2 linked regions of the Variovorax paradoxus genome follow. The protein of the gene in region 2 binds, or shares a complex with, the protein of the main gene of each other region. Links are inferred from orthologs where the notes say so. Each region holds a gene or a part of one and is shown on either strand. Other genes may lie near its edges.

Region 1 (3,007 bases), 720 kb from region 2 along the record:
GGGTTCGCTGTCGGCGCCGAAGACCAGGCCCTTGACGGCGTTGTCGTACGCCACGATGCCGTCGATCGGCAGGTAGCCGCGCGCGGTGGGGGCTTTCATCATGTTCTGTTCGGCGGCCTGCACGCACTGGAGCAGGGGGAGTTTGCCGTTGTCGTCGTAGTAGACGCCGACGCCGAGGTTGACCTTGTTGGGGTTGGTGTCGGCTGCAAATTGCTCGTTGAGGCCGAGGATCGGGTCGCGCGGTGCCATTTCGACCGCGGTGAACATAGACATGGAAAGGTCCTTTGGGATGAAAGCTTCGCTGGCAACCGGACTTGCGCTACGCTTTCCGGTTGCCTTGAATTTTACCGGCGCCATCGCCACCTGTCGGGAACAGCCATGCCAGAGAACAACGAAGCCATAGCAGACCTGAAGAAACTGGACCCGATCGGTCCGGCCAAGCAGGGCGAATTCATCAAGTACCCGGGTTCGCCTTTCGAGCTTTTCCAGCCCTATCCGCCGGCCGGAGACCAGCCCAAGGCCATCGACGGGCTGGTGGAGGGCGTGCTCGACGGCGAGGTGTTCCAGACGCTGCTGGGCGTGACGGGCTCGGGCAAGACCTTCACCATGGCCAACGTGATTGCGCGGCTGGGTCGCCCGGCCATCGTTTTTGCGCCCAACAAGACGCTGGCGGCGCAGCTTTACAGCGAGTTTCGCGAGTTCTTTCCGAAGAACGCGGTCGAGTACTTCGTGAGCTACTACGACTACTACCAGCCCGAGGCCTATGTGCCCCAGCGCGACCTGTTCATCGAGAAGGACTCGTCCATCAACGAGCACATCGAGCAGATGCGCCTTTCAGCCACCAAGAGCGTGCTGGAGCGGCGCGACACGGTCATCGTGGCCACGGTGAGCGCCATTTACGGCATCGGCACGCCCGAGGACTACACGCAGATGCGTTTCATCATGCGGGTGGGCGACAAGATCGGCCAGCGCGACGTGATCGGGCGGCTGATTCGCATGCAGTACACCCGCAATGAGCAGGACTTTTCGCGCGGCACCTTCCGCGTGCGCGGCGACACCATCGACGTGTTTCCGGCGGAGCACAGCGAGTTGGCGATCCGCATCGAGCTTTTCGACGACGAGATCGAGTCGCTGCAGCTCTTCGATCCGCTCACGGGCCGCATCCGGCAGAAGATTCCGCGCTTCACGGTGTACCCGTCGAGCCACTACGTGACGCCGCGCGACAAGGTGCTGGGCGCGGTGGAAACCATCAAGATCGAACTGGCCGAGCGGCTCAAGGAATTCGTCAGCCAGGGCAAGCTGGTCGAGGCCCAGCGGCTGGAGCAGCGCACCCGGTTCGACCTGGAAATGCTGGCCGAAATCGGCCACTGCAAGGGCATCGAGAACTACACGCGCCACCTCTCCGGCGCCGCGCCGGGCCAGCCGCCGGCCACGCTGACCGACTACCTGCCCAAAGACGCCCTGATGTTCCTGGACGAGAGCCACCAGATGGTCGGCCAGCTCAGCGCCATGTACAACGGCGACCGGGCGCGCAAGACGACGCTGGTCGAATACGGCTTCCGGTTGCCGAGCGCCCTGGACAACCGGCCGCTCAAGCTGGAGGAGTTCGAAACGCGCATGCGCCAGTGCATCTTCGTTTCGGCCACTCCGGCGCAGTACGAGAAGGACCATGCCGGCAACGTGGTCGAGCAACTCGTTCGGCCGACCGGCCTGATCGACCCCGAAGTGGAGGTGCGCCCCGCTACGCACCAGGTGGACGACGTGCTGGGCGAAATCCGCATCCGGGTAGAAAAGAACGAGCGTGTGCTCATCACGACGCTCACCAAGCGCATGGCCGAGCAGCTGACCGACTACCTGGGCGACAACGGCGTGAAGGTGCGCTACCTCCACAGCGACGTCGACACGGTGGAGCGGGTCGAAATATTGCGCGACCTGCGGCTGGGCACTTTCGACGTGCTGGTGGGCATCAACCTGCTGCGCGAAGGCCTGGACATTCCGGAGGTGTCGCTGGTCGCCATCCTGGACGCCGACAAGGAAGGTTTTCTGCGCGCCGAGCGTTCGCTGATCCAGACCATCGGCCGCGCGGCCCGAAACCTGAACGGCAAGGCCATCCTCTATGCCGACCGGATGACCGACTCGATGAAAAAGGCCATCGACGAGACCGAGCGCCGCCGAGCGCGTCAAATTGCCTACAACGAGGCCAACGGCATCACGCCGCGCAGCATCGTCAAGCAGGTGCGCGACCTGATCGACGGCGTGTATAGCGAAAAGACCGGTAAGGAAATGGCCAAGCTCGACCTGGAACGCGCCAAGGTCGAGGACATGAGCGAAAAAGACATTGCCCGGGAAATCAAGCGGCTCGAAAAGCTCATGCTCGAGCACGCCCGCAATCTCGAATTCGAGAAGGCGGCGCGGGTGCGCGACCAGCTGGCGCTGTTGCGGGAGCAGGCTTTTGGCGCCTCTGGCGGCGACAACATCGCCGTGTTGCCGTCATAGGACGGGTTCCGGTTTCTTCAAGCGGCTGCCGCTGGGGTTTACCCGAGCAAACCTCAGGGCCTTCTGTTATACTTGACCGAAATACTCAACAACAAAAAAAGAACTTCGCGATGAAGAACCGATCCCATCGGCTGGGTTCACCAGCTTAAGGGGTCGGGCAGGGCGGAGACGAAGTCACCGCGGCCCCAGGCTACGGTGTCATTTCAACGGTAAGCACTTGAAGGAGCTTGCGATGCGTCTCACTACCAAAGGCCGTTTTGCGGTCACAGCAATGATCGATCTGGCACTGCGTCAGAACACCGGTCCGGTCACGCTGGCTGCGATCAGCCAGCGGCAGCAGATTTCATTGTCGTATCTCGAGCAGCTGTTCGGCAAATTGCGCCGTCACGAGCTGGTCGAGTCGACCCGCGGCCCCGGCGGCGGCTACAGCCTCGGCCGCAAGGCTGCGGATATCACCGTCGCAGACATTATTGTTTCCGTCGATGAGCCCATCGATGCCACGCAGTGCGGC
Region 2 (3,077 bases):
GCGCGCGCCCAGCGTCACGCTGGTATCGCACTCCGATCGGCTTTCCACGCGGCATTTGCGCGGCAGCAGCAGGATGTTGTCGTAATCGAAAATTTGCATGACCAGGCTCCTGAAAAGGAATCGTTGAAACGAACGAATGAGCGCTTGGTCCGGCCGGTCTCCGTGGCGTTCCGAAAAGAAAACGCCCACAAAAAACCGGACGCAAGAAACTTGGGCCCGGTGATTGATTTTACGCAGGGTGGTGAAGGGAGGTCTTCCAGTTCTTCATATAACCCGCATACGAGTTGGTTTCTACAATCGACGGATGTTGTTTAACGAACCTGCGGCTGATGCCAACCCCCTGGAACTGCCGTTGTTGCAGAACCTGAACCCGGAGCAGCGCGCCGCGGTCACCCTTCCCGCGGGCAATGCCCTCATTCTTGCCGGTGCCGGCTCGGGCAAGACCCGGGTGCTGACCACCCGCATCGCCTGGCTGCTGCAGACCGGCCAGGTTTCCGCCGGCGGCATCCTTGCCGTGACCTTCACCAACAAGGCCGCCAAGGAGATGATGACGCGGCTCACGGCCATGCTGCCCGTGAATGTGCGGGGCATGTGGATCGGCACTTTCCACGGCCTGTGCAACCGCCTCTTGCGCGCGCACTGGAAGCTGGCCAACCTGCCTTCCACCTTTCAGATTCTCGACACGCAAGACCAGCTTTCGGCCATCAAGCGGCTGATGAAGCAGTTCAACGTGGACGACGAGCGTTTTCCGGCCAAGCAGACGCAGTGGTTCATCGCGGGCGCCAAGGAAGACGGGCTGCGCCCGCGCGACGTGGAGATCCGCAGCGACGACGATCGCAAGAAGGTCGAGCTGTACCAGCTCTACGAAGAACAGTGCCAACGCGAAGGCGTGGTCGATTTCGGGGAGCTCATGCTGCGCAGCTACGAACTGCTGCGCGACAACGACCCGGTGCGCGAGCACTACCAACGCCGCTTTCGCCACATCCTGATCGACGAGTTCCAGGATACCAATCGGCTTCAGTACGCGTGGATCAAGATGCTCTCGGGCAACACGGTGGCGGGCCAGTTCACGCCGGGCCAGAACAGCGTGATTGCCGTGGGCGACGACGACCAGAGCATCTATGCCTTTCGCGGCGCGCGCGTGGGCAACATGGCCGACTTTGTGCGCGAGTTCGATGTGCAGCACCAGATCAAGCTGGAGCAGAACTACCGCAGCTACAGCAACATTCTCGATTCGGCCAACGAGCTCATCAGCCACAACAAGAAGCGCCTGGGCAAGAACCTGCGCACTGACCAGGGCCCGGGCGAGCCGGTGCGCGTGTATGAATCGCCCACCGACCTGGCCGAGGCGCAGTGGATGGTCGAGGAAATGCGCCAGCTCGTGCGCGACGGCTTCGACCGCAAGGAAATGGCCGTGCTCTACCGCAGCAATGCGCAGAGCCGGGTGATCGAAACGGCGCTCTTCAACGCCTCGGTGCCGTACCGCGTGTACGGCGGCCTGCGCTTCTTCGAGCGGGCCGAAATCAAGCACGCGCTGGCCTATTTGCGGCTGCTCGAGAACAAGGACGACGACACCAGCTTCCTGCGCGTGGTCAACTTTCCGCCGCGCGGCATCGGCGCGCGCACGCTCGAGCAGCTGCAGGACGCGGCGCGAACGGCGGGGCGCTCGCTGCACGATGCGGTGCATGCCGTGGGCGGCAAGGCGGGCTCGAACCTCACGGCCTTTGTGGCCAAGATCGACGTGCTGCGCGAGCAGACGCAGGGCGTCAGCCTGCGCGAGATCATCGAGCTGGTGCTCGACCACAGCGGACTTGTCGAACACTACAAGGCCGACCGCGAAGGCGCCGACCGCATCGAGAATCTGGAAGAACTGGTGAACGCGGCCGAAAGCTTCGTCACGCAGGAAGGCTTCGGCCGAGATGCGGTGGCACTGCCCGTCGACGAGTTGCGGCAGTCGCCCGCCAGCCAGGGCATCGACCTGACCCGCCCCGTGGTCGACGAGCCGCTCGCGCCCGACGCCGAAACCGGCGAAACGCTGAGCCCGCTGGCCGCGTTCCTCACGCATGCGGCGCTCGAATCGGGCGACAACCAGGCGCAGGCCGGGCAGGACGCCGTGCAGCTGATGACCGTTCACGCGGCCAAGGGGCTGGAGTTCGACTGCGTGTTCATCACCGGCATGGAAGAGGGCCTGTTCCCGCACGAAAACTCCATGAGCGACTTCGAAAGCCTCGAGGAAGAGCGCCGCCTGATGTACGTGGCCATCACCCGCGCGCGCAAGCGCCTGTACTTGAGCCACTCGCAAACCCGCATGCTCCACGGCCAGACGCGCTACAACGTGAAGAGCCGCTTCTTCGAAGAGCTGCCCGAAGGCGCGCTCAAGTGGCTCACGCCCAAGAACCAGGCGTTCACGCCATCGGCATTCGGCTACGGCGGCGGCTATGCGAGCACCCGCGGCGGTGGCGGCAGCTACAGCAGCGGCAGCAGCTACGGCGGCAACAAGGACACGTTCGCAAGCCCGCCGGTGCCGCCGCAGAAAACAGCACCCTCGCACGGCCTGCGGTCGGGCATGCAGGTGTTCCACAACAAGTTCGGCGAAGGCACGGTGCTGTCGCTCGAAGGCACGGGCGACGACGCGCGGGCACAGGTCAAGTTCACGCGGCATGGCGTGAAGTGGCTCGCGCTGTCGGTGGCCAAGCTCACGCCGGTGTAAGCGCCGCCAGGTTTGCTATTAAACAAATAGCTGACCTTGCAATAGCCACGGGCGTTTGCGGCGGTTTCTAGCGAAGCAATCGCCGTACACTCCATGCTCGCCAAAACAAGGGGAGCTGAGGATGTGGTTCATTGGCATGATTGCCGGCCTTTTCATAGGGGCCTTGGCCGAGTCGGTTCCAGCTGCGCTGATATTGGCGGTTGTCGGCGCGTTCGCATTGCCGAAAATCGTCGGCAAGAAGAGCACCGCCGAGCCTGAGCGCACTGAGGCCGAGCGCGCGCAGCCTGCCGGCATTGCCTCGGCGTCCGGCACCGCCGCATCGACTGCCCCCGCAGGCGGCATGCTGAAGCTGCAGCAGCGCGTGACC

The links.
Region 1: the proteins of GOQ09_RS07880 (region 2) and uvrB are in contact, whole or in part, in a crystal structure (PDB 7EGT), measured with the Thermus thermophilus proteins. The link is inferred for Variovorax paradoxus from one-to-one orthologs. Residues at the interface, in WP_096412145.1 of Thermus thermophilus: His654, Arg656, Phe657, Gln666, Asp668, Glu669, Lys680, Arg681, Leu682, Ser683, Lys685, Tyr686, Ala687; in WP_096411307.1 of Thermus thermophilus: Glu23, Leu25, Arg26, Asp27, Gly28, Glu29, Arg30, Phe31, Arg55, Glu326, Asp327, Phe328, Glu379, Ser382, Gln383, His398, Gly400, Arg401.

Annotation. Positions count from the first base shown.
Region 1 is NZ_CP046622.1:2,402,371-2,405,377, forward strand. The notes cover bases 1-2,937. They hold uvrB (excinuclease ABC subunit UvrB), read left to right. Parts: upstream 1-378; coding sequence 379-2,496; downstream 2,497-2,937. Other genes in these bases: GOQ09_RS11305 (amino acid aminotransferase), read right to left, coding at 1-273; iscR (Fe-S cluster assembly transcriptional regulator IscR), read left to right, coding at 2,729-2,937. Also shown: more of iscR, read left to right, coding at 2,938-3,007. UniProt on the Escherichia coli protein: The UvrABC repair system catalyzes the recognition and processing of DNA lesions. A damage recognition complex composed of 2 UvrA and 2 UvrB subunits scans DNA for abnormalities.
Region 2 is NZ_CP046622.1:1,686,652-1,689,728, forward strand. Bases 1-3,007 are described here. They hold GOQ09_RS07880 (UvrD-helicase domain-containing protein), read left to right. Parts: upstream 1-304; coding sequence 305-2,710; downstream 2,711-3,007. Other genes in these bases: GOQ09_RS07875 (GMP reductase), read right to left, coding at 1-99; GOQ09_RS07885 (DUF2339 domain-containing protein), read left to right, coding at 2,832-3,007. Also shown: more of GOQ09_RS07885, read left to right, coding at 3,008-3,077. UniProt on the Escherichia coli protein: A helicase with DNA-dependent ATPase activity. Unwinds DNA duplexes with 3'-5' polarity. Translocates on single-stranded DNA with 3'-5' polarity. Initiates unwinding more efficiently from a nicked substrate than double-stranded DNA.